3 regions of the Veillonella magna genome follow, and region 1 is predicted to be linked to each of the others. Evidence: riboswitches for the same ligand, from Rfam matches in the RefSeq annotation. Region 1 holds a riboswitch; each other region holds the start of a gene.

Evidence for each region. Region 1 has a riboswitch for S-adenosylmethionine ahead of Q5873_RS00870 (YeiH family protein). Riboswitches for the same ligand answer to the same signal wherever they lie in the genome.
Region 2: it holds a riboswitch for S-adenosylmethionine, as region 1 does, so the genes downstream of both, Q5873_RS09240 (MetQ/NlpA family ABC transporter substrate-binding protein) here and Q5873_RS00870 (YeiH family protein) in region 1, are expected to answer to the same signal.
Region 3: it holds a riboswitch for S-adenosylmethionine, as region 1 does, so the genes downstream of both, Q5873_RS04335 (methionine synthase) here and Q5873_RS00870 (YeiH family protein) in region 1, are expected to answer to the same signal.

What each region holds. Positions count from the first base shown of each region.
Region 1 covers NZ_CAUGKU010000001.1:196,073-207,264, reverse strand. Annotated here, with positions in the region: gene Q5873_RS00895 (formate--tetrahydrofolate ligase) at 1-1,636, shown strand, start outside; gene Q5873_RS00890 (cyclodeaminase/cyclohydrolase family protein) at 1,661-2,281, shown strand; gene Q5873_RS00885 (flavin reductase) at 2,743-3,273, opposite strand; gene Q5873_RS00880 (peptide chain release factor 3) at 3,814-5,406, opposite strand; gene Q5873_RS00875 (DNA topoisomerase 3) at 5,598-7,991, shown strand; SAM riboswitch class I at 8,078-8,187, shown strand; gene Q5873_RS00870 (YeiH family protein) at 8,362-9,684, shown strand; gene Q5873_RS00865 (hypothetical protein) at 9,748-9,996, shown strand; gene Q5873_RS00860 (hypothetical protein) at 10,004-10,684, opposite strand; tRNA gene Q5873_RS00855 (tRNA-Arg) at 10,883-10,957, shown strand.
Region 2 covers NZ_CAUGKU010000020.1:660-11,851, forward strand. Annotated here, with positions in the region: gene Q5873_RS09235 (amidohydrolase) at 1-1,145, opposite strand, end outside; gene Q5873_RS09240 (MetQ/NlpA family ABC transporter substrate-binding protein) at 1,456-2,283, opposite strand; SAM riboswitch class I at 2,511-2,622, opposite strand; tRNA gene Q5873_RS09245 (tRNA-Ser) at 2,820-2,910, shown strand; gene Q5873_RS09250 (multidrug effflux MFS transporter) at 3,014-4,255, shown strand; gene Q5873_RS09255 (ABC transporter permease) at 4,431-5,414, shown strand; gene Q5873_RS09260 (ABC transporter permease) at 5,415-6,407, shown strand; gene Q5873_RS09265 (ABC transporter substrate-binding protein) at 6,418-7,983, shown strand; gene Q5873_RS09270 (dipeptide ABC transporter ATP-binding protein) at 7,980-10,094, shown strand; gene epsC (serine O-acetyltransferase EpsC) at 10,502-11,176, opposite strand.
Region 3 covers NZ_CAUGKU010000005.1:97,381-108,572, forward strand. Annotated here, with positions in the region: gene Q5873_RS04300 (M23 family metallopeptidase) at 1-125, opposite strand, end outside; gene Q5873_RS04305 (DUF4446 family protein) at 143-664, opposite strand; gene hydF ([FeFe] hydrogenase H-cluster maturation GTPase HydF) at 781-1,992, opposite strand; gene Q5873_RS04315 (ParB/RepB/Spo0J family partition protein) at 2,055-3,254, opposite strand; gene Q5873_RS04320 (ParA family protein) at 3,238-4,008, opposite strand; gene Q5873_RS04325 (methylenetetrahydrofolate reductase) at 4,634-5,506, opposite strand; gene Q5873_RS04330 (homocysteine S-methyltransferase family protein) at 5,582-8,071, opposite strand; gene Q5873_RS04335 (methionine synthase) at 8,221-8,889, opposite strand; SAM riboswitch class I at 9,080-9,174, opposite strand; gene Q5873_RS04340 (SGNH/GDSL hydrolase family protein) at 9,564-10,148, opposite strand; gene Q5873_RS04345 (LysE/ArgO family amino acid transporter) at 10,329-10,934, opposite strand; gene queC (7-cyano-7-deazaguanine synthase QueC) at 11,060-11,192, opposite strand, start outside.

The DNA of each region.
Region 1 (11,192 bases):
AATGGAGCCGATAACAACCATTGCCGACAACTGCGGAATTAAACCGGAAGAGCTGGAACAGTACGGTCATTATAAGGCAAAAGTATCCTTGGATATTTTTAATCGTCTTAAGGATCGACCGGATGGTAAATTGGTGTTGGTAACGGCTATTACGCCTACACCGGCCGGCGAAGGTAAATCGACGACTAGCATTGGTCTCGGTCAGGCGCTGAATAAAATAGGTAAGAACGCAATTATCGCTTTACGCGAACCATCGCTGGGACCGGTGTTCGGTATTAAAGGAGGCGCTGCCGGCGGTGGCTATGCTCAAGTAGTACCAATGGAAGATATTAACCTTCATTTTACCGGTGATATGCATGCAATTACAGCGGCTAATAATTTATTGGCAGCCATGATAGATAATCATGTACACCAGGGTAATGAATTGCGTATCGATGTGCGTCAAGTTTCTTGGCGTCGTGTAATGGATATGAATGATCGGGCGCTTCGTCATGTAACGGTGGGATTAGGCGGTAAGGTATGTGGTTTCCCCAGAGAAGACGGTTTTATGATTACCGTTGCCTCGGAAATTATGGCTATCCTTTGCTTGGCGACGAGCTTGGAAGATTTGAAGCGCCGCTTCGGTAACATTGTTATTGGTTGCAATCTTGATGGTGATCCTGTCTATGTACATCAACTGGGTTGTGAAGGGGCGATGGCAATGCTCATGAAGGATGCTATCAAACCTAATTTGGTGCAGACCTTGGAACATACGCCGGCCATCGTCCATGGTGGTCCGTTTGCCAATATTGCTCATGGTTGTAACTCTATTTTGGCGACTAAATTAGCCTTGAAGTTAGGCGATATTGTTATTACGGAAGCCGGCTTCGGTGCGGATTTAGGGGCTGAAAAATTCCTGGATATTAAATGTCATTACGGTGATATTTATCCGGATGCGGTCGTTTTGGTTGCTACGATTCGGGCATTGAAGATGCATGGTGGCGTAGCAAAGAAGGACCTCGGTATTGAAAATCCGAAAGCTGTTGGCGAAGGCTTTGTAAACTTAGCAAAACAGGTAGAAAATATGCGTGCTTTTGGGTTACCGGTTTTGGTAGCTATCAATAAATTTGCTACGGATACACCGGCAGAAATCGATATGCTACTTCAAAAATGTGACAGCTATGGCGTAGACGTTACCCTCAACGAATGCTGGGAAAAAGGCGGTGCCGGCGGTATCGACATGGCTAAACAGGTGGCAGCTATGGTAGAGGGTACGGATATTAAACCGGTTATGATGTACGATGTTAATGAGCCCATTCCGACAAAAATCGAAAAAGTAGTACAACGTATTTACGGTGGTAATGGTGTTGAATTTACGCCAAATGCAAAGAAGCAAATTCAACAGTTGGAAACATGGGGCTTAGATAAACTGCCTGTTTGTATGGCTAAAACACAGTATTCCTTAAGCGATGATCCTACTTTATTGGGGGCACCAAAGGATTTTACCATTACCGTACAGGATGTGCGCGTAGCTAATGGGGCAGGTTTTATCGTTTGCCAAACCAGTAATATTATGGTTATGCCGGGGTTACCAAAGAAGCCGGCGGCTTTGGCTATGGATGTAACTGAAGATGGCAAGATTACCGGACTTTTCTAATATATAAACAATGGGAGAATATTCATGGAATTAAAAGGATTATCCGTAGAAGCATTTATTAACGAAACCGGTTCCAGTTCACCGGCTCCGGGCGGCGGTAGTATTGCGGCACTTAATGCGGCATCGGCAGCAGCATTAGTAGAAATGGTAGCATCTCTTACTATCGGGAAAGAAAAGTATGCTGCGGTGGAAGCCGATATGAAAGCTGTACAGGCAGAGGCAAGCGAATTAAAAACAAAGTTCGTTAATTTTATTGACGAAGACAGTAATGCTTTTAATAAGATTATGGCAGCTTTTAAATTGCCGAAGGGAACGGATGAAGAAAAGGCGGTTCGTTCCGAAGCTATTCAAACGGCAACCAAGGAAGCGGCACTTGTGCCGTTCCATGTAGGTGAGGCGGCAAATGAATTGTTTGCCTTAGCAGAGGAAGTCATTACTAAAGGCAATCAAAATGCGGTAACCGATGGTGCCGTGGCTGCAATGAATGCGCGGGTCGCCGTAAAAGGTGCGTTCCTTAATGTAAAAATTAATTTGGGATCCATTAAGGATGAAGCCTTTGTAGCTGAGCTTAATGCTAAGATGGAAGCCATCGAAAGCGAAGTGAATGCAAAGGAAACGACCTTGCTTTCAAAAGTCGTATTGTAAAATATATAAAGCCGGCTATCCATGTCTCAGCAGTCAGGTCTTACGAATGACATGCTTACGACATAGATAGCCGGCTTTTTTTGCATACGACGTTTTTAAGCCCGGTCGTCAGAAGGAAAGAGAAAGGCTATCAAGGGAGGTCTTTTTATATCCTCGACTTTGAGAAGTCAGGTCATTAAAGAGGGAGTGACATAGATAGCCGGCTTTTTTTGCATACGACGTTTTTAAGCCCGGTCGTCAGAAGGAAAGAGAAAGGCTATCAAGGGAGGTCTTTTTATATCCTCGACTTTTGCTAGTCAGGTCATTAAAGAGGGAGTGACATAGATAGTCGGCTTTTTTGCATACGACGTTTTTAAGCCCAGTCGTTAGGACAAAAGCCCATATATCGAAGCAGGTTATTTTACTAATCGGTCTGCTAAGATATATGGGCTTTATTATACATAGGATTTATTTTTACTGTATTAGCGCTTGATGTCGATTATGTCACCAATAATTTGATAATGTGGTTGCCAACCACCGTTGAAGTCTGGGTAAGTTTGGGGTGCAGCTGCATAGTAGTCTTGGATATCCTTGGCTAAGTCTTCACGACTGAATTGATGCATGTACAGCTTGCGACATAGGAAAGTGACCTTTGCTTCTTCGTAAGTAACACCGTTACCAAAAGCGATAGGAGTTAACCCGGCTCCTTTAGTTTTATCTTCGTTGCGACCGGAATGAGATCCCATGTAAGCAAGTGCTTTTTTATACTCCGGAGCATAGAAGCTCAACGTAAAGAACTCGTTGTTTTTCAAAAACTCACTGGTATAACGGGCCGGATGCACATAAATTGTAGCAGCCGGATGGGCTTGACCGGGACCGTTCCAAATGGAGCCTAAAGCACCCCAACTTAACGTGCAACTATTATAGTTATCCATGGAACCGGCGGTAACCAAAGCCCAGCCGTTATCGAATAGCTGGAAAATTTTATAATCCTCTTCTTTGAAATCTACCATGATAAACCGTCCTCTCTTTACGTCAAACAAACTCTTTTTTTCAATACGAGATACCATATAAGAAAAGTAACTCACTTTTATATTGTATAGTTACATTTATAATAAATCAATACATTAGATTTAAATAGTTATATTTTCCCTGAGACGTAGAAAGGGACATCCACTCAAGATTGCGTAAGTCATAACAGAAAAAAGAGGGATACCTCCATTGTGGGCACGTCATTCGCAAGACCTGACAGCTTGTCCTAACCCGCAGAAAGGGACATCCAGTCAAGATTGCGTAAGTCATAACAGAAAAAGAGGGATACCTCCATTGTAGGCACGTCATTCGTAAGACCTGACAGCTTGTCCTAACCCGCAGAAAGGGACATCCACTCAAAATTGCGAATGACGTTAGCGATCAGAAAAAGAATATTATGGTTATGAATGCAAAAAGACCAACCGTGATAGCTATGAAGAATGCCCTTCGTAAGACCGGGCTTCAAAGAGCTATCACGGTTGGTCTTACTTTATAAAAAATATTTTTCTAATCACTAATGCCTACGCTTCGTTGAGTGGTGGAGTTTCAAGGAACGTTATGTCCGGATTACGTTCCACAACCCAACCCATTTGCCATTCGTTACTGATAAGGATAACAGTTCGGCCGCGGTTATCGGTAACGGCCATAGCGCTGTCGAGACCTTTCAGCTTACTGATTTCCACATCGCCTTTCACCCAACGGGCAACGCTGTACGGCAAGTTGTTCATTACTAAATCAACACCGTACTCATTTTTGAGACGATACTGCAATACTTCAAACTGAAGCATACCAACAGCTCCGACGATGAAGGAGTCCATTGCGTGAGGCTGTTCAAAAATCTGTACGGCCCCTTCTTGGGCGAGCTGCGTCATGCCCTTTAAGAACTGTTTGCGCTTCATGGTGTCCTTTGGAGTAACGCGAGCAAAGAATTCCGGCGGGAATACAGGAAAGTCGCCAAAGGTTACTTTGTGATTGGACGCACAAAGCGTATCGCCTACACCCATCGTACCGGGATCAAAGACGCCGATGATATCCCCCGGATAGGCTTCATCGATAATGGTACGTTCCGTAGCGAGAAATTGCTGCGGCTGTGACAGGCGTACGGTTTTATCGGACTGACGATGAAGAACAGACATGCCTTTTTCAAACTTGCCGGAACAAATGCGCATGAACACGATGCGGTCATGGTGATTCGGATTCATGTTAGCCTGGATTTTAAAGACGAATGCAGAAAAATCTTCAGAGGATGCGGACACGGTTTCCTCCAAGGCTTTACGGTCTGCCGGAGCCGGAGCCAATTCTAGGAATTTTTCGAGGAACGGCTTAACGCCGAAGTTAGTCATAGCAGAGCCGAAGAACATTGGCGTTAATTCACCGGCGCGGACACGATCAAAGTCGAAGGCATCGCCGGCAATATCGAGAAGCTCAATATCATCGATAAGAGATTGATGCACCTCTTCTCCTAACAACTCGCGGAAGGCAGGATCGTCTACAGATTCTTTCGTGGAAGCCAATTTTTTTTGACCATGCGTTTCATCTTTGGCGAATAGGTCAACCGTGTGAGTTGCGCGGTCATAAATACCTTGGTATTCACCGTTAATGCCTACCGGCCAATTCATCGGTACCGCCCGAATGCCTAAGGAATTTTCGATATCCTCCATCAAGTCAAACGGATTACGTCCGTAGTGGTCGATTTTGTTGACAAAGGTAAAGATAGGAATGCCTCGTTCTTTACAAACAGCAAAGAGTTTTTTCGTTTGTGCTTCTACGCCTTTAGCTACGTCGATGAGCATGACAGCACTGTCGGCAGCCATAAGGGTACGGTAGGTATCTTCGGAGAAATCCTGATGACCCGGCGTATCAAGAATATTGACGCGGCAGCCGTCATAATCAAATTGCAGAACGGAACTGGTTACGGAAATGCCGCGTTGCTTTTCGATTTCCATCCAGTCGGACACAGCATATTTTTGTGTCTTACGGGATTTAACGGAACCGGCTAAGTGGATGGCACCGCCGTATAGGAGCAGTTTTTCCGTCAACGTCGTTTTACCGGCGTCAGGGTGCGAGATAATGGCGAAGGTACGACGACGCTTCACTTCTTCTAAAAATGTCATTGTGTGTCACCTCATGAAAGTTGTCTATGAAATAGAAATGAGCGGTTACTCGGTAACGACGCATCATTCCTTGTAATTAAACTAGCATTACGATTATATACTACCCATGCGGTATTTGTCATCTTTATATACAAAATGAGAACATATGGTGTAGAATATAAAAGATAAATATATAGGTAAAAGGAGAGGTCATGCGACTGTTTATAGCGGAAAAACCGAGTGTAGGGAGAGAAATCAGTAAATATTTAGGGGGAACGCCAAAGCGTGGCGACGGCTTTATCGATCACGGCAATGATGTGGTGACGTGGGCCTTCGGTCATGTGTTGGAACAAGCTGAGCCGGGGGATTATGATGAACGGTATCAACGGTGGCGTGCCGAAGATTTGCCAATCGTGCCGACGGCGTGGAAGCTTTTGGTTACTAAAAGCAGTGCCAAACAGTTTCGGATAATTACGGGGCTGATGAAAAAGGCCGATGTCATTGTCAACGCCGGTGACCCGGACAGGGAAGGGCAACTATTGATTGACGAAATTTTAGAATACACCGGTAATACGAAGCCGGTGCAGCGCATCTTACTCAATGCCTTGGATGAAAAGTCGGTGCGTGCGGCATTAAGTGATTTACGAGATAACAAGGACTTTTTCAATTTGAAGCAATCCGCCTTGGCGCGGTCGCGGGCAGACTGGCTTATCGGTATGAATTTATCCAGAGCGTATACTTTGGCGCAGCGACGTAAGGGGAATAAGGTAACCTTTCCCATAGGTCGTGTAAAGACGCCGACGTTGGCCTTAGTTGTACGGCGTGAACGGGAGCTGGAGAATTTTAAGCCTGTAGATTATTACCTGTTAAAGGTACTGTATGCGCATCCGAAGGGATCGTTCTGGGCTACTTGGAAACCGAAGGATGAACAGGTCGGCATTGATGCGGATGGTCATGTCATCAAACAAGAGGTGGCGTTGGAACTAGCCAAACGGGTGGCAGCGGATACGACAGGTGTTATCAGTAGCTGCAGTCGCAGCAAAAAGAAGGAAGCCCCTCGTCTGCCTTTGTCGTTATCGGCCTTGCAGGTGGCAGCCGGTAAAGCATACGGCTATGATCCGCAGCAGGTACTCGACACGGCGCAAAAGCTATACGAAAAGAAACTCACTACCTATCCTCGTTCGGATTGTGATTATTTACCGGAAAATCAGTATGGAGACCGCACGGCTATTTTACATCATTTGGCCGCTTACGGTGATGCTATGCTCAGTGCATGGGTGCAGGGAGCCAATCCATCCATTAAGACGCGGGCATGGAATGATAAAAAAATTACCGCCCATCATGCGATTATTCCGACAACGGTAAAAGCAAATAAGGATAGTTTGACGGCGATGGAACGAAACATTTATTTCCTCATTGCCCGTTCGTATATTGCGCAGTTCTACGGTGATCACATATACGAGCAAACTAAAATAACTGTTACGCAAGTGGGCGAAGAATTTGTGGCGTCCGGTCATGTGGTGCTCGACATGGGATGGAAGGCACTCTTTCAGCGTACGACAAAGAAGACCGCCAAGTCGGGAGAAAAAGAGACTGCCGGCGATCAAGATACCGGTGACGGTCGTAGTGATGACGATGATACTCATGAAGGTCACGGTGAAAGTCATGAACTGCCGCGTGTGAAAAAAGGCGATACGGTAACGGTAGAGAACACGGCTATCGATAAGAAACAGACGAAACCGCCTACACGTTTTACATCGTCCACTTTGCTACAAGCGATGAAGGAAATTCACAAATATGTGCGCAACGACGAACTGAAAAAGCAGCTTAAAGCGGTATCCGGCATTGGTACGGAAGCAACGAGGGCCACTATTATCGGTGAGCTTATCAGCCGTAAGTTCATGCGGGAAAGCGGCAAGAAAAAAGTATTGCAGCCGACAGAGCTGGGCTATATGTTGGTAGATGCATTACCGGATGAAATGTTGTACCCCGATGAAACCGCGATATGGGAAGAACGTTTGGCAGATATGAGTGATGGCAAGGGGACATTAGATGCGTTTTTGCGCGATCAAGTGCAATTTTTAACGAGGCTTATCAACAAAGCAAATGAGGGAATCAATGTAGCAGGATCGACTATGCCCGGCGGCTATGGGGTGCCCATGGAAACTACCACCCGCACGATTGAAAGAAATACGATGACTACTGACAGACAGGGCAGTCATCGTGAGGAACAGCCCCATTCGGATATCCCCTGTCCACGCTGCGGTACAGGTCATTTAGTACGGCGACAAGGTAAGTTCGGCACCTTCTTTGGGTGCAGTGATTTTCCAAAATGTCGGTATACGGCAGGTGTCGGTGATGACGGAATGCCTCGCGACAATGACGGTACGGGAGGAGCGAACACCACATTTGATTGGCAACCGAATGATGCACAGCTGGTCGATGCCAAGGCGAAGGGCTATGTATGTCCGCGGTGTAAGACAGGATATTTTGTGGCTGCCGGAGAAGGAACGCGTAAACGTTGGATTTGCAGCAATACCGAACAGTGTCGTACAAGCTGCGCCGATGTGGATGGTCAGCCTAGCGTGTATGTCGGAAAGAAATGAAAAAAGAAGTTGACAATCGTAATGACTCGGTGTAAGATAGAGCACAAGAATTCTTACATGTATTATAGGAATTAAAATTGCATAGGATTTCATCAAGAGTAGTGGAGGGAACGGCCCGTAGAAGCTACAGCAACCGGCGATGAGTATATTCATTGAAGCGGTGCTACATCCGGCAGAGTTTTCTGAAAGATGAGTGAGGTGAGAGACACCCGTCTGAGGAAGGCGGGTGTTTTCTTTATGTATATTCTTAGCAAAAATGTACCGTAATACATGGGATGGTCCCTTGGGGGAGGGACCGCCAAAAGACCGTACCGGTCATCGCGTAGTACTCCGCATAAAGGTAGTATTGAGAAAAAAGAGAGGTTTGCATATGGAAAGAAAATATCGTTGGCACAAAAAGGAAGACAGTTGGGCCATTGTTATTGGCTTGGGGTTCATTGCCCTATTAACACTTTTGTTTTACGGCGGACTGGGAGATATAACGTCCTGGATTCGTTTTAAGGTAACGCCATGGCAAAGCTGGGAACAGCTGGGGCAAATTATACAAAATGGTTGGGCATCCATTCTGCGGTTATATATAGTATTGGCTGCCGTAATTACGGTGGGGGCGTACTATCTTGGCTTTGGCAGCCGGCGTTTTATCGGCAGCTTTACGGCATTATATGTACTGGCGGTCGTCGTTACGGTATTGGCATCTCATACTTGGATAAAGGCCGCACAACTGGAAGGACCTTTATTAGCACTTGTGGTCGGACTTATTCTCAGTAATCTGGTGCGATTACCGGCATGGCTCAGCGATGCACTGCGCACCGAGTATTATGTAAAAACCGGCATTGTACTCATGGGTGCGACCTTGCCCTTTACAATTATATTGCAAGCCGGTCCGGCCGCTATGGGACAAGCACTTATTGTTTCGGTTGTTACCTTTGGAAGTATTTATTTAGCAGCAACGAAGCTGTTTGGCTTGGATAAACGGTTTGCAGCGTGCCTTGGTGCCGGCGGATCTATATGCGGCGTATCCGGCTCCATTGCTATCGGCGGTGCATGCCGCGCCCGACAGGAACATGTATCGGTAGCAATTTCCTTAGTTATTGTATGGGCCGTCGTTATGATCTTTGCTCTTCCGGCAGCAGCAAAAGCATTGGGGCTTCATCCCGGTGTAGCCGGTGCTTGGATCGGTACGTCGGAATTTGCTGATGCTGCCGGCTTTGCAGCGGCTGAGACAATCGGTCATGAAGCTGCGGTGCGGGCATTTACCTTGATGAAGGTGGTGGGCCGCGATATGTTTGTCGGCGTATGGGCCTTCTTGGTGGCCATTCTTTCCGTAACATTGTGGGAACGTAAGCAAGTAAAAGACAGTGAACACATCGACAAAAAAGAAATTTGGCGACGCTTTCCCAAATTTATTATTGGCTTTTTTGTGGCATCCATTGTTACCTCATTGGTACTAACCGGACTTGATAGCAGTACGGGGACAGCTTACAGTAAAACCGTATTGGCAGCGCTCAAGGAATTACGTGGCTGGTTCTTTGTTTTAACGTTCTTAAGCATTGGCCTTACTACACGTCTTCGCGACTTAACGAAGATAGGATATAAACCCTTGTTTGCATTTGCTATCGGTGTGGCCATCAATGTACCGTTAGGCTATCTGTTATCGACACAAGTTTTTCAGAATTTTTGGCTACAGCTGTAATATATTGCGATACTGCGTACGTGTGAACTATGAATGTATTGGTTACTATGAGGAGGTGCGCATATGACTTCATTGATTGCTATAAAAATTACATTAACACCGGCAGCTACCGCTTCTTCGGTTGTGCGGGAACGCCTGCGTCACTTTGCCAAGCAACATCGGTTTGTTATAGCTGATGCGGAAAGCTCTTGGCATGCTGTTATCTATGATGGTGAAGGAGAAGATGTGAAAGATCGTTTACGACAACAAGGGTTCACGGATACGGAGTTTTCATTGAATGTAGAATACCAACGGCGATGGGGATTTTTGTAAAGGAAAACTAATTCTGTGGTTGGCTTGGTTGGGAATCTTTGCGCAACGAAAAAAGAAGGCGCAAAGCTTGATCGATGCGAGTGCCTACCGGCGCTTTTCTCCAGGTCATTTGGTTCAGGGCGATGGGATCTGTCGGGCTTGCAGTGACAATATCATCGTGCGTTAGATATTCAAAATAATCTTTATTGGAAATATAACGGAAGAAAAATGGTGAAGGAGATAGAAATCTTTCACCATTTTTATATTGTATAGCTGTTACAGATAATGTGGCACAATATATAAGGTTAGGCTTTTGGTTTTTAATGGTGAACGAAGAAACCAGAGATTTATCAAGTAGTCTAAATTGTGCGACAATATCATTGGCAGATAAACTGTCGGGCTGGGATGATTCATAGGAGTCTAATAACAACACATTAGGATTGTTGTGATCTATGACACTGCCTATGATTTCATTGACTTCGGGTATACTCTCGGAAACGGGCGGAAGTGGTGTTGCCGGAATCATATGAAATGTATGTATGGCTTCTTCGTACGTATAATTAGTGGTTTGACTCTCTGTAGCAGATGTGGTTTCTGTAGTTAATGAAATAGTATTGCTGGTAGTGCTGGAAGCGACAGTAGATGCAGAAAATGTACTAAAGAGCAGTGTAGCTCCGAGAATCGTAGAACATAGGCGTATAGATTTCATAATACTCTCCCTTTCAAATAAATCATTGGCAATTTTTTATAACAGCTACTAACTTCTTAATATAGTTTGAGTGTAGCATAGAATGAAAGTAGTGTTAAGAACCTGTGGTCAAGTAAGATAAGAAAAAGAGGGAAAGGTCATGAATGGCCTTTATTTGACAGGGTACCTATTTCCTTGGTATACTTCTATGGTAGATATGCGCCTATAGCTCAGGGGATAGAGCACCGGTCTCCGGAACCGGGTGCGCAGGTTCGAATCCTGCTAGGCGCACCATAGCGAATACAAATATGATAAAGGGGCTGTAATGAAATTGAGTTTTTACTCATATTTCATTACAGCTCCTTTGTCTTATATGGATATAAGAAGTGGTTCGGAGATGTTTTAGATCTTCAGGCCATTTTTTATTTTTATGATATTTTGTCGCGGCTTTGCTACATCTTTCTAGTTGTTTTGATGCCGGTGATGGGAGTAAATGTTCGATAGTATATATTCACTTTGCTTGTATATA
Region 2 (11,192 bases), on a different contig from region 1:
TCGGCGCCGTGCAATACGCCGTCAATGCAACCAACCCAGGGATGGATCACCGGCATAATATGCGACACATCTCCCATATCGGTGCTCCCCGCCATATGTTCACCATATCGTACATTGTCTTCCGGGAAAAGCATTTTAGAGTTAGCTTCCAACAGATCATTCATCACTGCATCATTCCGCATTGGTAAATATCCCGGCAAATCCTGAATATCACATATAGCACCAACCGCATCTCCGCCGGCTTTCAAGGCTCGATTAATTCGCTTGTTCGCATCAATCATTGCTTCCACATTAGCACCGCGCACATAACTTTCCATCGTTACCTTATCCGGCACCACATTCACCAAATCGCCACCACTGTTGATAATGGGATGAAAGCGAATATAATCACTTTCTTTAAATGTATCGCGTATAGCATTCACTCCCATAACCCCCATCATGGCTGCCTGCAATGCATTGATTCCTTCATGCGGTGCTGCTGCCGCATGGGCCGCTTTTCCTTTATACTCGATAAGTTTGCCAATAAACCCATTGGATGTGGTGCCGAGATTCATTTCTCCTTGCGGAGTTTCTGCCGTTGCTACATGCATTTGCATCGCCATATCAATATCATCGAAAGCACCTTCATATATCAACTGTTGTTTACCGCCCAAATATTTAATCGTCCCTTCTTCACGAAGTTTACTCCGGTAATCAATTTCTACATATTCTTCGGCAGGTACCGCAAAAAGAACCACGTCACCTTTCAGCGATTCCATTACGCCGTCAGCCATAAGACCTTTCCCTACCGCTAACATGTTCGCAATCTGAATGTTATGACCACAGCAATGGGCTGCCCCCGTCAATGGATCTGCCGCCGGATGTTTCGGACACACGATAGCATCCAATTCGCCAATCATGGCTACCGTATAACCGGAAGCGCCGCCACTAAGGCGCGCCTTTAAACCGGTACGGCCATGTCCCGTCGTATATGTCAATCCCATTGCATCGAAAGCTCGTTGCACTTTGGACGATGTCTTATCCTCTTTATAGCCTAACTCCGGTTCTGCCATGATAGATGCCGCTATTTTCTTAAGTTCCGGAGCTGCATCTTCAATCGCACGGCATACACGTTCTTTTACTTCTTCCTTTGTTAATCGCGCCATAGTTCCCCTCCAATTCTTTTCCTACTACAATGCTATGTTCTATTATATGTGGATATTTGTCCATACGTCAACGCAAAAGTATATCAAATTTCTTCAAATCATCGGTAATCATTGAAATAAAAAAGAATACATTTCCCGCAACATGCTTGCCCTTACACGCTGCAGAAAATGTATCCTTTTAAAATTATCCTCATATGCCAAAAATAAATTTACCCTAGGCTCTCTAAGATATTTTGCAACATCGTATCAATATGCTACAAAGTACCAACTATGTTACAAAACATTAAATTAATTTCATTGACCAACGATATTACCACACAGGAATAATTACACCTTCAAATTCTTTATTGATAAAATCGCGTACATCGTCACTTTGGAAAATAGAAACGAATTTTTTGTACGTCGGATTATCTTTATCTTTTGCCCGCGTTGCCACAATATTCACATACGGACTGGTATCGCCTTCCACGGCAATACCGTCGCGCTTGCTGTTAAGTCCGGCAGAAATAGCAAAGCCTGCATTGATAACCGATGCATCCGTATCTTCCAACGAACGCGGTAATTGTGCCGCTTCCAGTTCGATAATTTGAATATGCTTCGGATTTTCTACAATATCCTGAGGTACGGCTTTTAACGGATCTTTCTTCGGATCCAATGTAATGAGCCCTTGCTTTTCCAATAGGATCAGGGCACGGCTACCATTTGTCGGATCATTGGGAATCGCAATCGTTCCTCCGTCGGGAATTTCGTTTAATGATTTGTATTTATGGGAATACACCGCCAACGGCGCCAAGTAGGTCGTTCCGATGCTAACCAAGCTCGTACCGTTCTTCGCATTAAATGCATCCATAAACGGTTTGTGCTGATACAGATTTACATCAATATCGCCGGTAGCCACCGCTTGGTCCGGTGTAATATAATCGGAAAATGTTTTTACATGAACTGTAAGCCCTTCCTTCTTAGCCTTTTCCACTACATATTCCATAATTTGTTCCGTGGAGCCCGGTGTAATTCCCACGGTAATTTCATTTTTTACTGCCGATGAATCGCTGCCACAACCGGCCAATGCACCACCCAAAACCAGTACGGCAGCTCCTAAAAGCGCACTCTTTTTAAACCATTGCCAAGAAAATTTCATACTATAATCCTCCTCTTATTTCTCAATACATATGCCCTCAGACGTTCCTTGCACTTGGCCGGTCTCTCACCTCCGGCCGAGCATTCTCTCTTCTCACTCAATATACATCATCAAGTTATTTCCAACTTTAGCAATGAGTAGTCGCTGATTCACTACATACCATTTTGCAGGCAGTCAACAAAAAAGCCCTCGTCTCGAAAGACAAGGGCTATCTACTCATTAGCTACCAATCATCTTTCGACATAATCATTACCGATACTATCGCTGGATTTGGCACCTTTCTCAAGGAGGGTTGCCGCAACGTCACCGGGCCAGTCCCTCAGCTGCTCTTGATGATTTCCTATTAAATTTGATGGGATTATATTATCACGATATAAATCAGATTGTCAACTACAAATTCTCATCATTACCTTCTCTCAATTTCTCAATAATTTTTCAACAGTTTTATAGCAGCATAAAACTACCTTCACTTTTACTCCAGACCGCACTCTTGACAACTTTTCTTATTAATGCTAGAATTTACGAGTAACATATATGGAGGATTACTCAAGAGGCTGAAGAGGACGGTTTGCTAAATCGTTAGGGCGGGTTACCGTCGCTAGGGTTCGAATCCCTAATCCTCCGCCACAAAGAACGCTGTGCTGCTTGCGGTATAGCGTTTTTTATTTTTTCATACCATCGCGCCATAACACATGGCGCGATTTATATATTTTTCAAAGGAGATGTAAGTATGAAGGAGCGCACACACATGAATGTCCCCATTGATGAACCACCGATGACACCTGCTGTATCCATAAGCATTATATTTACCTTATTTTTAGGGATGCTGTCCGCCATGGTTCCTTTTTCCATGGATATGTATTTGCCCGATTTACCTAAAGTGGCCACGGACTTTCACGCCAGCCCTTCACTGACGCAGTTAACCATCGGCGGCTTTATGATTGGCTCCGCCTTGGGCACACTCATTATCGGTCCTTTAAGTGACGGTCTCGGTCGCAAGCGCCCCCTGTGCGGAGGACTATTGATTTTTACGTTAGCCAGTATCGGCTGCATGTACGTCACATCCGTCTGGGAATTAATTGCACTTCGATTTGTACAAGGCCTTGCCGGTGCAGCTGGCATGATCAGTCCTCGCTCCATCAGTACGGATTTGGCCAAAGGGCCTGCTCTAACTAAATTATTGGCTGTCCTCATGTTTGTTAACGGTTTTGCCCCGGTGATTGCACCGCTTATCGGCGGACAAATTGTGCGCTTTTATTCATGGCGTATGATTTTTGCTGTCCTCGCCGTACTGGGTGTTGTCATGCTCATCGGCAGCTTATGCATTAAGGAAAGTCTTCCCCCTGCACGCCGCATCAAAGGCGGCTTTAGCAGAAATTTTGCTGCCTTTACTACGCTGCTGAAAAAGAAATATGTCCTTGGTCATTGCTTGCTGCAAGCCTTTGTCTTTATGGCCTTCTTTGGCTATTTATCCGGATCCGCTTTTCTCTTTCAAAGAATTTACGGAACAACGCCGCAAGAGTACAGCTATTTTTTCTTTTTTAATTCCGTAGGTATCGTGCTAGGCAGTGCTCTCGTTACTCGTTTGGTACATCGTTTCACGGAATACCAAATGATGCGCTTTACCTTGTGGTGGACAGAGCTGAGCTTAGTCGCCTTTTCCTTGGCCGTAATTTTGCAAGCGCCTCTTTGGGTAACAGCGGCCACTTTATTTTGCGTCGTTAGCCCTATTGCTGCTTTTGGCACCGTTACCTTTGCTGCAGTTCTGCAACGGGAAAGCGCATTCGCCGGCAGCGTCACTGCTTTATTATCTTTTTTTGGTACCGTATGCGCCGGTCTATCCGCACCGCTGGTAGGTATAGCCGGTGACAGCAGTGCCGTTCCGATGGCAGCGACAATGCTTATTAGTCAAAGCTTAGGATTATTTGTCTTTTACAAATTCATCCGCCCCGAACATATCTCCAGTCACTAACCGGTACCCCCACCTCTCACTCTTATATTTCATAGAGACGAGAGGTTTTTCTTTTATTATTTCACCGCATTGTATACACATATGACGCTGTCTCCGAAACAGTTACATTATTAGTGATTTATATATAAGTGTGCTATAATACGGCTGAGTATACTATGGAAAGGAGGCGCTGCCCGTGGCACATCGGTTTTCTCGTTTATGGCACACGATTATTGTTTTTTTCTGTGCCATGTTCGTCTTATCTATTACGGTATTTACCGTGGCACGCTTAGCTCCGGGCGATCCGTTGCAAGCATTTTACGGTGAACGCATCGATCGCATGAGTACTGAAGAGCAATCGGCAGCACGCCTTCGATTAGGTCTTGATAAACCACTGTATATTCAATATATCCAGTGGGTAACTCATGGGCTCCACGGTGATTTCGGTATATCTTATAAATATCGCGAACCCGCCATGCATGTAATGGTCGACATGGCCGGTAACACACTACTGTTAGGGATCGCTTCGTATCTTACTGTATTTGTGATTGCCATTATTCTCGCGCTTATTTGTGCATTATACGAAGATCGCTGGCCTGATAGGTTGCTTAGCACTGTCGGTACTATTGCGAATTATATTCCTTCCTTCTGGTTAGGGCTCCTATTTCTTTTACTGTTCAATGTTAATTTGGGTTGGCTTCCCGGCAGTGGTGCCTATGCTCCCGGTGAAAGCGAAAACCTATTAAGCCGCGCCAATCATTTAATACTTCCTTTATCCGTAATGGTCATCACGCATGTATGGTACTATGCCTATATCATTCGCAATAAATTGTTAGACGAAACCCGCGCCGATTACGTATTGTTAGCCAAGGCTAAAGGACTTAGCCGCCGTACAATTCTTATCCGTCATTGTTTACGCAATGTACTGCCCACCATTATCAGTGTCATGGCCGTATCCGCTAATCATATCGTCGGCGGTACATATGTGGTGGAAGCCGTTTTTTCTTATCCCGGACTGGGCATGCTGGCCATTGAAAGCGCAAAGTATCACGATTATAATTTGCTCATGCTCATCGTTATGCTTACCGGCTGTTTTGTTATCGCTTCCGGTTTAGCGGCCCAGGCCATTAACGAACAATTAGATTCACGCCTGCAGCACGATGAAGGGCAGGTGATATAAATGAGCCGACCTACGCTATCGAATGATGACGAATTTCGCTTCGTCCGTCCTTTGGCAACCGACTCTGCTATGCCACAATGCAAGGAATCACAAACCGCATCATCTGCTGAGTTATCTGCCATACCACCGACTGCAACATCATGGCAGTCAGAACTATTGCACAGACAATTCTTTCAAAAGCGCCGCCGTTTTCCTTGGCCTGCTGTGCTTTGGTTATTATTCATCATTATCGGATGTTTGGCTGCGCCGTTGATTGCCAATCACGATCCGGCTCATTTTTATTTGCATCATCTCAGCGAAGCACCTAATCAAACATTTTATTTCGGTACCGATGCACTGGGCCGTGATATATATTCCAGCATTTGGTACGGCGGCCGGTTATCGCTTGGCATCGGTGTACTGAGTATGCTGGTATCTACCGGCCTTGGCGTATTATACGGTGCATTGAGCGGCCTCGCTTCACGCATAGTTGACACGGTGCTAATGCGCACGGCGGAAATTCTTAGCAGTATTCCTTCATTACTTCTCATGATTTTATGCTTAGCCTTTATCCCTTCACCGAGCCCGATATCTATAGCACTTATCATCGGCGGCACCACTTGGATGAACCTGGCCCGCATCGTCCGCAGCGAAGTATGTCATATTAAAAACAGCGATTATGTATGGGCCGCCCGCTTTATGGGCGCCGGCCCGTTATATATTCTGCGCTGCCATCTATGGCCCAGTATTTGGTCCCCCATTATGTTTATGGTCGTATCCTCGATAGGATCTGCCATACTGATAGAATCGACACTCAGCTTTTTAGGATTAGGCCTGTCCGTAGATGTTATTTCTTGGGGAACCATGCTCTCTTTGGCCAATCGCGCATTGCTTACCAATGCGTGGTGGGTCATTCTGATTCCCGGTATATTTTTAGTTATTACACTGCTCTCGATTACTCGTCTCGGCTACTATATCCGCCGCCAATTGAATCGCGGTTGCAGTAATTTATAAGGAGGTCTTCATGCAACTTTCTCAGCATCTGCGTCGTCTTGCCTTAACACTGACAACGGTAGCCTGCTTGGCACTCATGGTCGGATGCGGTTCGCAAGCGGGAACCGACACCAACAGTAAAACGCTTACGTTTGCCAGCACGGATTACACCACTATCAACCCGATTTTAAATACACATGATGAACTGCCGGATATTATTTTTTCCGGCTTGATGAAATATAACGGCCACGGTGAACCGGTTCCCGATTTGGCCACCGATTACCAATTTGATGAAGCAACACAGACCTATACGTTTCATTTACGCAAAGGTGTTACTTGGCATGACGGCACACCGTTTACTGCTGCCGATGTAAAATTCACATTGGATCAGCTAACAAAGAATACAAAGTTAGAAGCTTCCATTCGCGACAACTACAAAGAAATTAAAGACGTCATCGTCGTTGATGACAATACTGTACAAATCGTATTGTCCCAGCCCAATGCGGCAATGCTTAATTATTTGACGATCGGACTTTTACCTAAACATCTATTGGAAGGTAAGGACATTATGACCGATGATTTCAACCGTCATCCAATCGGCACGGGCCGTTATAAATTTGTCAGCTGGGATAAGGGGCAGTCCATCGTCGTTTCCAAAAACGAAACGTATTACGATCAAGTGCCCCATATCGACAAAATTATTTTCAAAATTATTCTTGATGAAAACGCTAAGGCCACACAGGTCAAATCCGGCGGCGTCGATATTGCTTGGTTGAATGCACACAATACAGAAGCCTTCCGTGGGAATGACAAATTTACCGTTTACGATTTTAAAACCGCTGATTATCGCGGCATTGCCCCTAATTTTGACAACGCCTTTTGGAAAAAGCATCCCGAATTGGTTTCCATCCTAGGCTATGCTATCGATAAAAAAGCTATCATCGCCAGTGTTCTTAACAATCAAGGAAGTGTGGCTTATAGCCCGTTGCAACAAAATGCTACCTATAATGATCCGACGGTACCCCACCGTGACTATAATCCGACCTACGTAAAAGATGCTTTGGCACAAGCCGGATGGCATCGCGGTACTGACGGTATTTACGAAAAGAACGGGGAAAAACTCGCTTTTTCCGTAGACGTGCGCGAATATGAAACGGAGCGGGTAGATATGGCAAAGGTCATCGCTTCGCAGCTGAAGGAAGAAGGCATCGACATGCGCGTTCACATCGTATCCAAATTTGATTGGAAACATAACCAAGCTATCATGATCGGACAGGCCGCTCCCTTTGATCCGGACAACGGAACTTACGATTTATTTTATACAAATGGTAGCGGCAACTACACGCATTACAGCAATGCCGCCGTTGATGCTGCGTTAGCCAAAGCGCGTGCTACCTACGATCCGGCGCAGCGCAAGCTGGCATATGACGAATTTCAGCAAGCCTTTGCCGCTCATCCGGCCTATATTATGATTGCCTATTTGGACGGTAATTACGTAGCAGCAAAAAAAATAACCGGCCCCTCTACAGAGCGCGTCCTCGGTCATCACGCTACCGGAGTCATGTGGAACATTGAAACCTGGGATATACAACAATGACACAGCCTACCAAAAATAAAATTATAGACAGCTTGTCTGCAAAAAATAAAACGACTCTGCCAAACTCGCACGCACAATCCACAGATCATACACCGCCGGCATTGACCATTGAAAATATATCTGTGGAATTTACTCATCAAAACGGTACAATTTATGCCTTGGACGATGTATCGCTTACATTAAAGCAAGGCGAAATTTTGGTATTGCTCGGCGAATCGGGCTGTGGCAAATCCGTACTGTGTAAGGCCGCCATGGGATTGTTACCGGAGCGCGGTCATATCACCGGCGGACGCATTGTGCTTCATCCGCGTCAACCGCAGTCAACAACAATCGATATTACCGCCGCGTCAGAAAAAGAGCTACAACAGCTGCGCGGTCACCGTATTTCCATGATGTTCCAGCATCCGCTGACAATTTTAAATCCGTCCATGACAATCGGTGCGCAGCTGTTTGAAGCCTTGTGCCAAGGAGACACTAAAAACCGGCGCGAAGGTTTACATCCCTCCTTCTCCGCCAAAAAACCTAATAGCCCATCCCATCACGACCAAACAACCTCGACGAAAGAAACTCTGACTATAGAAGCGCTTCACCTTTTAGAATCCGTTGGGTTACCTAGCGAAAAAAATTGGCTGCACATGATGCCTCATGAATTATCCGGTGGTCAACGCCAACGTTGTGCGCTAGCCATTGCGTTAGCTATGAAGCCGGATATTTTACTGGCCGACGAACCTACCACAGCGCTGGATGTTACCGTACAAATTCAAGTCTTGGATGTACTAAAAAAATTACGACACGACCTAGGACTCTCCTTAATTGTAATTACTCATGATTTAGGCGTAGCCGCCTACATGGCCGATCGCATTGCCGTTATGTACGGTGGTCGCATCGTCGAAATCGGCACGGCCGAGGATATTCTCCGTCATCCGCGTCACCCATACACCTGGGGCTTACTGCGCTCTGTCCCGGCGAAGGCCGACAAAGGTCATCCGCTCCACTCTATTACTGGCCATCCGCCACTCCTCACACAGCGTACTGTGGGCGATCCGTTTGCTCCGCGCAATCCCTACGCAATGGCTATCGATTACCATGAACGGCCGCCGCTGTTCGTTATATCTCCTACACATCGCGCCGCAACATGGCTCTTAGATTCTCGTGCTCCAAAGGTAACACCCCCTATTATCTGCGCCGGAGAAAAACTTGCCGAAACGACACCGGCCTCCAAAAAACAAATACGTTCCGATACACACGCTACTATTTCCACTACCGATGCTGCTCCCCTTGCAGAAAAAAATAACAATTCTTCCCTCAATAACCCAATCGCCAAACCGCTTCTCAAAGTAACCGGACTAAGTAAAACATTTATCACTGCCCACACTATGACAATTCCCGCTGTAACCGATGTATCCTTTACACTTCATGCCGGCGAAATTGTCGGTCTCGTCGGTGAATCGGGTTGCGGCAAATCAACATTAGCCCGTCTTATCATGGGACGATATCGGTCTGACTGTGGGACCATATTCTTTGATGGTCGCCCCATAATCACTTCGCCTTCTCAATTACATCATGACCTTCATCCTTGCGATATCCAACTTATTTTCCAAGATTCGGACGGTGCCTTGCATCCGCAAAGAACCGTTACTGAAAGTATTGATGAAGCATTACGTCTGACGCATGCTAATCTAACGACAAAGGAACGGCGCTTACGAGTTGATGAACTACTCTCGATGGTTCAACTCGATCCTCATTACGGCACTGCCTACCCGTCCGAACTCTCCGGCGGACAGCGTCAACGTGTAGCTATTGCCCGGGCGTTAGCTGTACAGCCACGCCTCATCATCGCCGATGAAGCCGTCGCTGCCTTAGACATGTCCGTGCAAGCACAAATCATTAATCTTCTCACCGAATTACAAAAACAGGAGGGCTTTGCTATTCTTTTCATCGCTCACGATTTGGCATTGGTACGTTATCTTTGCCAACGCATATTGGTAATGAAGGATGGTCGCATTATTGAAGATAATGACACCGAGCAAATTTTTGCGGCCCCTCGCGAAACATATACAAAGACTTTACTTGCTTCTATTCTCTATCCGGATCCGATGCGTTATCGTTAAAAAGAGGACTGTAACGAAATGAGTTTTTCGCTCATTCCATTACAGTCCCTTTTTTATCTTACCGCTGTACCAGTAATGTACCTTTATGAATTTTTGCCGGATATACTATTTTTTAGAGAACGCGCCGCATTGATTTACAATGTTTTATAATTATCCGCAGTAATATGCTGACTGGTATACGGTAAAATAGCATTTTGAATATACTCTTTAGATTGATTACCTACCGACGAATTTGTAGACATACTAGCCTTATGCCTTACTTATCTTCTATGTACATCACCTGCTGTCCTCCGAATTTGTCGTCACATTCATTCCTATAAAATAATCGGCCTACTAACATTCAATGTACTACTTACAAGATAGCCTCGTCCATATCGCAACTGTATCCACAAATTCTAAAATACAACCTAAATATACCAAGCCATTTCCTTTGTCATATTCTTTGGCGTAAAAGCAATGCGATGACGCGGCACATGACGGCCTGTTTCGCTGTGACCCTCTCTCTGATTCTGATCGCTGTGACCGTTGCCATCAACGAGATGAATCGTCGGCTTATGACGGCGACTCACTACATTTTCCGGTTCCGTTTCATAAATCACCACATTCGCCGGCACATCACGTTTTATGACTAAATTACAACCGATACGACTATGATCGCCAACAGTAATATCACCGAGTACCTTGGTGCCCGCTCCAATAAGTACATCATTGCCCACCGTTGGGTGACGCTTTACTTTCTTGCTGCTCATGCCGCCTAAGGTAACACCGTGAAATAATGTCACATCATCTCCGACGATAGCCGTTTCACCGATGACTACACCCATGCCATGATCAATGAACAAACCGCGACCGATGGTTGCCCCCGGATGAATTTCAATGCCCGTTACGCGCCGTGAATGCAATGCGATACGACGAGCCAATAGCTTGTAGCCGCGCTTGTATAAGCGATGCGCAAAAAAGTGCCAAAACAAAGCCGTAATATGCGGGTATGTCCACAGCACCATCCACACCGAATCCGCCGCCGGATCCGAATCCATAACGCGTTTAATATTATAACGAATGGCTTGCCATAATCGTTTCATACATCCTCCTTGCTCG
Region 3 (11,192 bases), on a different contig from region 1:
AAGCAAATAACTACGACTGCCAGTAATACACCGGCAACAATATACAGCTGCTTTTTCGTCAAACGCAGACTGTAACCGTTACCGTCAGGTACAAAATAACGACGCCACAGACCGTCTAATTTCATTCCTATCCATCACTTCCTTATTTTACCACCGTACCGCTTACCAGTGCTTCTTCATTAGTCTTTGCACCCAGCGCTTCGTTAAGACTTTCCAATTCTTCCTGCGATAAGCTTACCAGACTTTTTCCTTTTACAATAGGCTTACTGAAAATACGCGATTCACTGCGTCCATAAACACTGGAAATACAAATCCCATTATTATTTCCATCCAGCAACGTCAACGCAAAGGACAAATCATTGCCGATATTTTCAAAGGCATTATACTTGATAAAGCCAATTTTCTGAAATGTATTATGCTGTGTATCACGGATGACTTGCTGCTGTTGAAATAAGTCTTCCATCGTTTCCGCCGCATCGCGCAGTTCTTTTACTTCAACGGCCAACTTGCGCTCCAAGCTACTTCCGTTCTCTCCGCGCATAAAATAATCATAGCGTTTTGCCAAGCTGTTGATTTTGCTCTGCAGTACCAAGCAATATAATAGCAACAAAATCGCTAACGCCGCAACGCCAATTTCGATCCAAGTATGTAATGATTCTAACATGCTAATCCTTTCCTGTTCTTCATTGTTTACGCTTATGCAATTGTTACCATCCTATCAAGGACATATCGCTCCGCCAGTAGCGCCGGTTAGCGACTACCTTTTGTCCTATCAGTGAATTATACCAATTCATCCTTAAAAGGACTCAGTGCCCTATCTAATATACCATGCAACGAAGCGATGAGCACACCATAATTAACAATTGGCACACCATCCTGCACGGCTACATCGATACGACGCAATACTTCACGGCGCGGCAGCATGCACGCCCCGCAGTGAATGACTACATCATACGGTGATACATCTGCCGGGAAGCCACCGCCCGATGTCCATTCTAATTCCAAGCCTTCGTAACCGGCTTTTTTTAACCATCGTGGAATTTTTACCGTACCGATATCGTCACACTGCCGATGATGTGTACAACCTTCGCTGATAAGTACACGAGACCCGGGATGTAAATTCTTAATGGTTTTAGCGCCTTGTACAAGTTCCTTCAACTTACCTTTAAACCGCGCCATTAAAATCGAAAACGATGTCATAGGAATGCTGTCAGGCACAATCTCAGCTACCGCTTCAAAGGCCTGTGAGTCGGTGATGACCATCTTCGGCGGTTCCTTTAAGGTGTCAAGCAATGCCGCCAATTCTTCGGTTTGCACAACAAAGCTCATGCCACGATAATCAAGAATTTCACGAATCATCTGCACCTGCGGTAAAATCAGACGTCCCTTCGGTGCTGCCGAGTCAATGGGACATACCAAGACAATCACGTCTTTCGGCTCGATTAGACCTTCCAATAAGGTACGCGTTTCTTCATCAGCCGGCTTCATCTTGCCCAGCATATCCAATATATCACGACGCTGTTCCTTCGTCGATAAGTCAGCGCCAATGTACGGCACCTCCGCCACTTCCAGCCGGGATGCCCCAATATACGCATCGGCACCGAAACCGCGTATTTCATTCACCACCAACAGAGTAGCTATCTTCTGTTCCTTTAACAAGGCTAGCCATTCGCGATCCGTATCATCAATAGGTGTATCCGTGCGAACAACATATACGGCCATATTCATTTTTGGTAACAGTTCACGCGTTTTCGCAATGCGCAATGCCCCCAACTCCGACGTATCATCCACACCGGCCGTATCGGTAATCACCACCGGTCCTAGCGGTAAAATCTCCATAGCTTTACTTACCGGATCTGTCGTTGTTCCCGCCACTGCCGATACTAATGCAACGGACTGACCGGTCAGCATATTAATCAGCGTAGACTTACCGGCATTGCAACGTCCGAAAAATCCGATGTGAATGCGGTTGGCTTTCGGTGTTTGATCCATGCCGGTGTCACTGTGAAGCACAGCTTGTACTGTTTCGGTTGTCTGTGACATCTCCTCACCTCCTATATGTGAAAGGATGTAATAGCCTCATCATCCTTATTCGTTTCTTGTTCCATATATTGTAAAATATGATCTAATTCCTCTTGGCTACGGAAAGTAACTTCAATTTTTCCCTGCACCTTCTTGCCCGCTTTAAGCTTAACCGCTACAGGCACTCCCAGGCTAACGCGCAAGCGATCCGTCAAGGCTCTTACCTCGGCGGTATTCTCTGCTTTGGTCGTTCGTTCTTTTTTCGGTCCTGCCAGCAGTTGTCGCACTAACGCTTCTACTTGACGCGCTGTCATTTCATGCTCTTTAATCTGTTCCAACGCCGTGCGTTGCAGATCCTCATTTGGTAATCCCAATAACGGTCGCGCCTGTCCGATGGAAAGCTCTCCCGCAGATAATTCGTTTCGTAAAAATTCCGGTAGCTGTAACAAGCGCATCATATTTGCTACATGCGAACGACTGCGCCCTAAGCGCAATGCAATGTCTTCCTGTCTAAAATTAAAGATTTCTGCCAGCCGTTTATACGCAAAAGCTTCTTCGATAGGGTCTAGGTCTTGTCGTTGTAAATTTTCCACCAAAGCAATTTCCGTCATTTCCTCGGTGCTGTAATTTTTAACGATAACAGGAACTTCCTTGAGACCGGCCTCATTGGCGGCACGCCACCGTCGTTCACCGGCTACGATTTGAAAATAATCCTCTATGGGGCGCACCACGATAGGCTGAATGATACCATGCGTTTTTATCGATTCGATAAGCGTTACCATTTCATCGTTAGCAAAATTTTTACGAGGCTGATTTTTATTAGGATGGATTAACGTCAAATCCATTAACTGTGCACCATACGTAGGAGCCGATGTGGCCGCTTTTTCAGATAGCTCTTCCTTCTCGTTACCGGATATGTCGGTCCCTATATCACCTGCTAGCGGTGTTCCCACTTCGTTTGATATAGAAGTTGGCTTCGCGTCTATGCTATGATTCTGCACCGCAGCTGACACATCCATTTCCTTTGCGGATATATGTGTTTCTTCATTCTGATTATCTATCACCGTAGCTTTCCCTACCGTAGTATCTGTAACAGTATCATCATGTCTGATCTTATATTCTGTTTCTGATGTAGCATCCTCTGCTACATCATGCAAAGAAGGCCCCATCAATGCGCTTAACCCTTTTCCTAGTCCCGATCGCTTCTTCCCGGATTTATTGTTTTTTTGCATACTTGATGACCTCCTTTGCTAAGCTCGTATATACGGCAGCACCTTTTGACCGCGGATCATAAATAATAATCGGCTCACCATAACTGGGTGCCTCACTAAGTCGTACATTGCGAGGAATAATTGTTTTATACACCTTTGTGCCAAAAAACTTTTTAACCTCTTCCCCTACTTGAATCGATAAATTTGTGCGGCCATCGTACATCGTTAGCAATACACCTTCGATATGTAAAGATGTATTCATATTTTCTTGTACCAATTCTATTGTTTTAATTAATTGGCTAACACCTTCCAGTGCATAAAACTCACTTTGAATAGGAATCAATGCACTGTCTGCGGCTACTAATGCATTTAATGTCAACAGGCCTAATGATGGCGGACAGTCGATAATAATGAAATCAAACTCTTTTTTCACTTGCTTTAAAGCGCGCTTCAACCGACTTTCCCGCTTATCCATGCCCACTAATTCGACTTCGGCACCGGCCAACTGTATTGTCGCCGGTGCTACTTTTAATTTTTTTATCATTGTTGACGCAATGATATCTGTCAACGGCACTTCATCTATTAATACATCATAAACGCACGTATCCAAACTATCTTTATCAATACCAACGCCACTGGATGCATTCCCCTGTGGGTCCAAGTCCAACAATAATACTTTTTTTCCTGCATCAGCCAAGCACGCACTTAAATTTACCGATGTCGTCGTCTTACCGACACCGCCTTTTTGATTTGTAATGGCTATAATCTTACCCACAGTAGTCACCCCGTTCATAACAACAAAATACACATCACATTATACCACAGCCATAAAAAAATAGTGTGTTCTAACCACGAAATCGCTAAAAATTTTTCTGTTAACTCCCCCTTTATTTCATTATGTTTCACGTGAAACACGATGAATGTCCATGCGTCATGTTTTTAATTCCATATGTACGCATAAATTATTTTACGCCATCATTTATTTCTAATTGTACCTTACATCGCTTAATCGTATTATCCCTATTTTTATAAACTCCATTTTCATATTCTTTATTTTACTGCACAAAACTATAAATTAAATGAATATCTGCAAATTGTACGTAATAAAAGAGAATGTTTCACGTGAAACATTCTCTTTTATTATTCGTAGTCATTATACCATGACTTACTGTATTTTCCTGTAATTGTTATTGTACCAGGCTTTATCATATACGTTGCAATACAACTTACCTTCATGAAAACAACGCGTCATAGGACATGCCTTTACTATTAGATCTATATTTACATCGTATCTTTATATTTGCGTATACATTTACGCGTATGATAACAATATAGTTATATTTTCTTTCCCGCTGATGCATCATCAAATATTCTGTACTACGTACTCCTATCATTATGTGCTACGATGCATTAGATATATGATCTAACAGATACAGTACAACCGCCATATCATTTAAAGGCATAATATGTACGCCCTGCGCAATGCGCCTAATTTCTTCCAACGTTTCCACCGCAATGGTCAATCCTGCTTCACGGCCGCCATCTTCCATGCGTCGCAAAATAGATTCCGTCAGTGAAATACCTGGAACTTTTTCGTGAAGATACATAGCCATTTTAAAACTTTTAAGCGGAATTAATCCTAAACAAACCGGTAAGCCTAACGGTGCTATTTTATCAATAAAACGCTTCGCTCTCTCCAAATCATAAATAGGCTGTGTCTGAATAAACTGCGCGCCATGCTCTTTTTTCCGACACAGCTTCTCGTACTCTGCATCTAAATCCTCCGCGCCGGGATTTCCCGTCGTGCCGATATAAAATTTCGTAGGTGCATCCAGTTCGTGCCCCGTCATGTCATAACCGCTATTCAACGTACGTGCCACCGTCAATAGTCCCATCGAATCAAGCTCAAAAACAGCTTTTGCATCCGGATGATCTCCACGTGATGGCTCATCACCGGTTAATGTCAAAATATTATGTACTCCCAATGCAGCGGCTCCCAATAACTCAGCCTGCAAACCAAGGATATTACGATCACGGCAGGTTAAGTGGAAAATCGTATCAATGTTTTTTCTATATTTAATCAAATGTGCCAGTGCAATCGGACTCATTCGCATCTTAGCCATCGGACAATCCGCAATATTGATTCCATCCACACGGTCTGCCAACAGCCCTGCCTCATCCAATGTTTTCTGCACCGATGCCCCCTTCGGCGGATCTAATTCTACAGTAATCGTAAATGCACCACGTGCATGTTTACTTCGCAATTCTTCCATCAAGGCCACTCTCTTTCTCTCTTCAACTCTCTCTTCTATTGTCTAATATTTTATCTGTGTGCTAACAATGCGCTATCACTCATCCCCCAACAACTGTTTTACCAACTGCACTGCCGTCACTCCATCCTTGGCATATGCGTCGGCACCGGCCGTATCCGCATATTCCTGTGTCAGCACCGCACCGCCTACTACAACCTTAGCAGGTACGTTTGCTTTTCGCACTGCCTCGATGGTCTCATCGATCATTGGCATGGTTGTAGTCATTAATGAACAAATACCGATAATCGGCGCTTTATATTCTTTCGCGGCATTTACAATCGCATCCGGTGATACATCTTTTCCTAAGTCCACCACACGATACCCATTATTCTCCAACAAAGCCGCTACAATATTTTTCCCCAAATCGTGAATATCACCTTTTACCGTAGCCACAATGACCGTATCCCGTGCCATTCGCGTATCTTCCGGCAATACTTGTTTTATTGTTTGAAATGCACCTTGCATTGCTTCTGCCGCCAACATAACTTGCGGCAAAAATACCTTACCGGCACCGAATTTTTCGCCTACACGATTCATCGCCTCCGATAATCCTTGCTTTGTAATCACCAAGGGATCTATTTTCTTTGTCAAAGCCTGCGTTACCAATTCAATGACATACTCTTTTTCGCCTCGTTCTACAGCACCGCAAATAGCTTCCAGCATAACTTCTGGTGTCGCTTCCGTTATGTCCGTAAGTGCCCTTTCTTTTTGATTAACAGTCTGTCCATCTGTTATAGTATTAGCCCTCGTTGTACTGGAATCTTTTTTCCCGCTTCCGCCGATAACGTCTTCCGCTTCCTGACCGTACAGGCGGATAAACTCTGCCGCCGCTGTATCAAATCCCAATAAAGTACGACCTGCTACAAATGCTTTTTTTACTGTTTCATTCAAAGGATTTAAAATTGGTGCCGTCAAGCCTGCGGACAATGCCATCGTTAAAAATTGTGCATTTAAATAGGGCCGTTGCGGCAAACCAAATGAAATATTCGACAAGCCCATCACCGTTGGAAAGCCAAAAATTTCTTTATATAATCGCAGTGTCTGCAGCGTTTCCTTAGCACTGTCCGGACCGCTGGCCAAAGTCAATACTAACGGATCCAATAATAAATCCTGCGGACGCAAACCATACCGATACGCTTCCAAAGTAATTTCTTTAATCAATTCTATCCGAGCTTCCGCCGTTGCCGGTAAATCACCTTTTCCCAACGGTAAGCATAAAAGAGCTGCTCCATATCGTTTAGCCAACGGCAATACTGCTGCGAGTTGTTCCGGTTCCGCATTTACCGAATTAATCAGCGGTCGTCCCGGATACGCTTTCAAGCCAGCTTCTAATGCCTTGGCATCAAGAGTATCAATAGATAATGGCACATCGACGAGCATGGTCAATTCGCTAATGGCATGCTGCATCGCTTCGGCTTGATCAATACCGGGTACGCCCATGTTTACATCCAACACATGTGCACCGGCCGCGACTTGCGCTAATGCATCGCGCTTTACCATTGCAAAATTTCCGTCTTTAATTTCCTTTGCCAATACCTTGCGTCCCGTAGGATTAATGCGTTCACCAATAATAATAGGTGCTTCCTTGTGACCTACACGAACAACCTGAGTACGACTGGTAAATACCGTAAACGGTTCCACCTCTGTTCTACTAGACGGCCCATGGGCTATCGCCGCCTCGGCAATAGCGCGAATATGATCCGGCGTACTACCACAACAAGCCCCTATATACGATGCGCCGGCTTCAATTAAATCACCTACGTAAGATGCCATATCTTCCGGCGATAAAGGGAAGATAGTTTTCTTATTTACCAATACCGGCATCCCCGCATTAGGCTGTACGCTAAGAGGCAGATTGGTTACCGTTGCCATTTTCTGCAACAAAGGAATTAATTTCTCCGGTCCGAGAGAACAATTAATCCCCACTACATCAGCCCCCATCGCTTCCATTAAAATGGCCGCTGCTTCCGGTGTAGTACCGGTAATCGTTCTCCCGTCTTCACTAAAGGAGAATTGGCAAATAATTTTTACCCTGTCATCAGCACCTGCTGCCTCTCTCGCATCACGCGCTGCTAATAAGGCGGCGCGCATTTCTTGAATATCTATAATAGTTTCTATAAGAATATAATCCACACCGGCTTCAATTAAAGCATCCGCCTGTTCACGGTAGGTTTCATAAATATCATCAAATGTCATTTGCCCTAACGGAGCAATAAACGTTCCTGTCGGTCCCATAGAACCGGCTACCTGCGCCGTCGGCTTTATATTAGCGATGGCCCGCTTTGCTGCTGCCACGGCAGCATGATTAATTTCCTTAACTCGATGTGCCAAACCATAATCGGCCAGCTTTAATCGACAAGCACCGAACGTATTTGTCGTCACAATATCACTGCCGCTTGCCAAATATTCACTGTGGATAGCTTCTACAATTTCCGGTCTATCCACACTCATTAATTCCGGACAGGCCCCCTCTTTCAGTCCTGCCTGTTGTAACATGGTACCCATAGCACCGTCAAAAATAAACATTGCTTACCTCTTTTCTATATTCACATGTGAATACTTTCTTATTACCGGTTATTCACACTATACCTACACCGCGTTACCAAAACAATGCACGCGCCTATCATCAAGTCCTCATCAATACTGCACCATATACACTATTTCAATATATTTCATTACGGTTTCTTCCGCGACGGACAGTCCCGTTGACCACATGAAGTGCATCCTCGCTTTGTTTGTAATGTAGCACCGCCAGGCATATAACCAATGATAGCTGTCACTGATTTACGGGGAAACAACATGCACGTATCGGTAACGGTAAGACCTATTTCTTCCGCTCCGATAATCGCAGCTAACGCCGGTTGTACATCCAGTGGCCAATTTCCATATCCGGGGCTAAACCGCCATGTTGTCGTATAGCCACCGGCAGCCGCCGCTTTTACAATCAAATCATTAATTTGATCTGCCACCTGCTCTACGGCAGTCGTTGCTGCCGCATCAACCAAAAGACCTACCGTATAATTACCTTCTTTAAATAGTGCTGCACTGCGCCGCTCCACACCGTCTCCAATGGTCACCCCCATCACGGCGACTCGCACTGACGAAGCCAAATGCTTACGAATACTGCTACCTTCAACCACGAGCGGCGGATCCGATTGAATCGTACCGGTAGCCGCATCATATGCATACTCACGATATATCCCGCGCGGTACTGCCTCCAGCTGTACTTCCAAACAAGCCTCCTTCACATACTGTTCGGGAAAATCCTCAGCTCGTTGTAAGCCGGCATACCGTCGTACTTCTTTTTCTTCTATCACCGGTAAGCGTCCATTAAAAATTGCCATACCTACTCCTCTATTCCCAATCTCTCTTCTTTACCAAATTCTTATTGCGATTACACCGAATACCATTTACTTCAATCATACCTATCACAGTTACTCTGCCAACACATACACATTGCCATTAACCGTCACTACGCTTAACTACCTATTGTTGACAAAATAAAAGCCCCTATCCACACAGATAGGGGCTGATTCCTTATCTGTCAGTAAGACTGTTGGATGTAGCACCGTGCCTTGCCGGTTGCCGGACGTCATTGGGCCAATTCCCTCGGTCTCTCTTGATAAGGTCATATGAAATTTACAGTCGATGTATATCGTTAGCAATAAGGATACCTTGAATGATGAAGAATGTCAAGAAATTTATTTCAAAAAAAACGGAGCCGCACTTAGGGAGGATGCGGCTCCGCGTGTTCGTACAACAATTGTACTCACGATTAGGTATAGGTATTTAGAGGTTTTAACAGGTAGCCATCTCCATCACTCCGGGATAAAGAGTAACAAGATGTTGAGATTTAAGTTTGTAACTCATTCTCACTTCCCTGTTGTGGTTACATTATAACACCCATATCGAAGGATTTCAATACCCAAATGCAAAAAAATATTTAAATTTTTCGATTTAATCAGTCATCTTTCGAACTTTATGAATGCCATCGCACCCTTATCAAATGTATTCTCTATTACGTAGTCGCTAAATGCCTTTTATTATGTGCCAACACAAACTCCATGACGGGGCGAGCTATCTCATACATCATTGCATAGCCTCGCGCATTAGGATGTACATCACCGGCAAAAATTCCTTTGCCTTGCCGGAGTGCTTCTTTGAGTGGTCCATAAAAATCAACATACGGAAGATCTTGCTCTCGACAATATGCTTCCAGTTTAGTCGCATAGTCATCCATAACTTTCTCTTCCTCATCGAGTCCCCCTTCTATCGGTAAGGGCAAGCCAACAATAATCGGTATCCGCTTCTTCGTATCAGTTTGTATCATCTCAATCAATGATTTTAGTTTTCGCAAACAATCATCAGCGGTTCGTCCTTGTAAAATGTCATTGGTTCCACCCATTACCCATACCGCTCCAAAAGAAGACTGCGTGCGATATCGCTCCCACAAAAGTGTAATCGCCTGTAGGCTGGCACCATCCACGCCGGCATTATAACAGGTGTGCGGATATAATTTTTTCTCTAGCAATTCTACCCAACCTTGCCCGTACGGCACATCGTAGCCTCTGGTCAAGCTATCACCTAAAAAAAGTATCTGCATAGCGCGTTGCCTCCTTTGTCATTATATGCTACATTCAATCACCTACTACTATCCTATCACCCGATGGTATTCTACGGCTAACTCGAAAGTACGTTGCGACACCGCCCCTTTATAAATTAACGGCGTACTCTCAGTACGTATTTGTCAGTACATAGTTGTAGTAACCGACTACATATCCTGTTAAAGCAGCTCGATTCCTTTCCACAATAAATAGGCCCCGTACACGACAATAAAAGTGCCGCATAACCGATTGACACAGGTCAATACCGTGCTGTTAATATACGATGCAACACTGCGCACAATAGAGGCTAATCCTACAAACCATACGATGGTGGCCGTAGCAAAACCGCCTACAAAATAATCAGCTTCCGCCGGCCCTATGGAGGCGCGCACCGCTCCGAGCATCATACTTGTATCCAAGATAGCCTGCGGATTGCACCAGGTAACAAGACCCGCCATAGCGATTACTTTTGTTAAAGGAATATCTACATCGGCGCCTTCCAATTGTCCTCGCGCACGGAGTAAAGCCACGCCCATAACAACGACCAGCGCACCTCCGCCCAATAAAAGAATCAGCTTTGCCCACGGAACCGCGTCTAATAACCAACCGATACCAAAAAACGCCGACAGTGATAAGGAAAGATCAAAGGCGGTAACAATAAGTACTATTTGTACAATACGATATATACGCTGCGTTAACGCTGTGTTAATCAAAAAAATATTTTGCATGCCGATTGGCGCCATCGATGCTAAGCCTAATAAAAAACCTTGTACATAATAATACATAGTCCACACCCCTTTCTCCTACAATACCATTCCCCACCCTCTCTGTATTCAAACCGCATACGCATCAATACACGTATGAAAACTACCTAACATTCGTTGCCGTACCATGTATGGTACAATGCCATTTATTTTTTTACCAATGCCGGGTCTGCTACGCCGTTAGCCACAAAAGCCGCTGCTCTATCAATGCACGTACCGCACGTACCGCAAGGCTCGTCGCCGCCTTCGTAACAGCTCCACGTCAATTCGTAGGGCGTG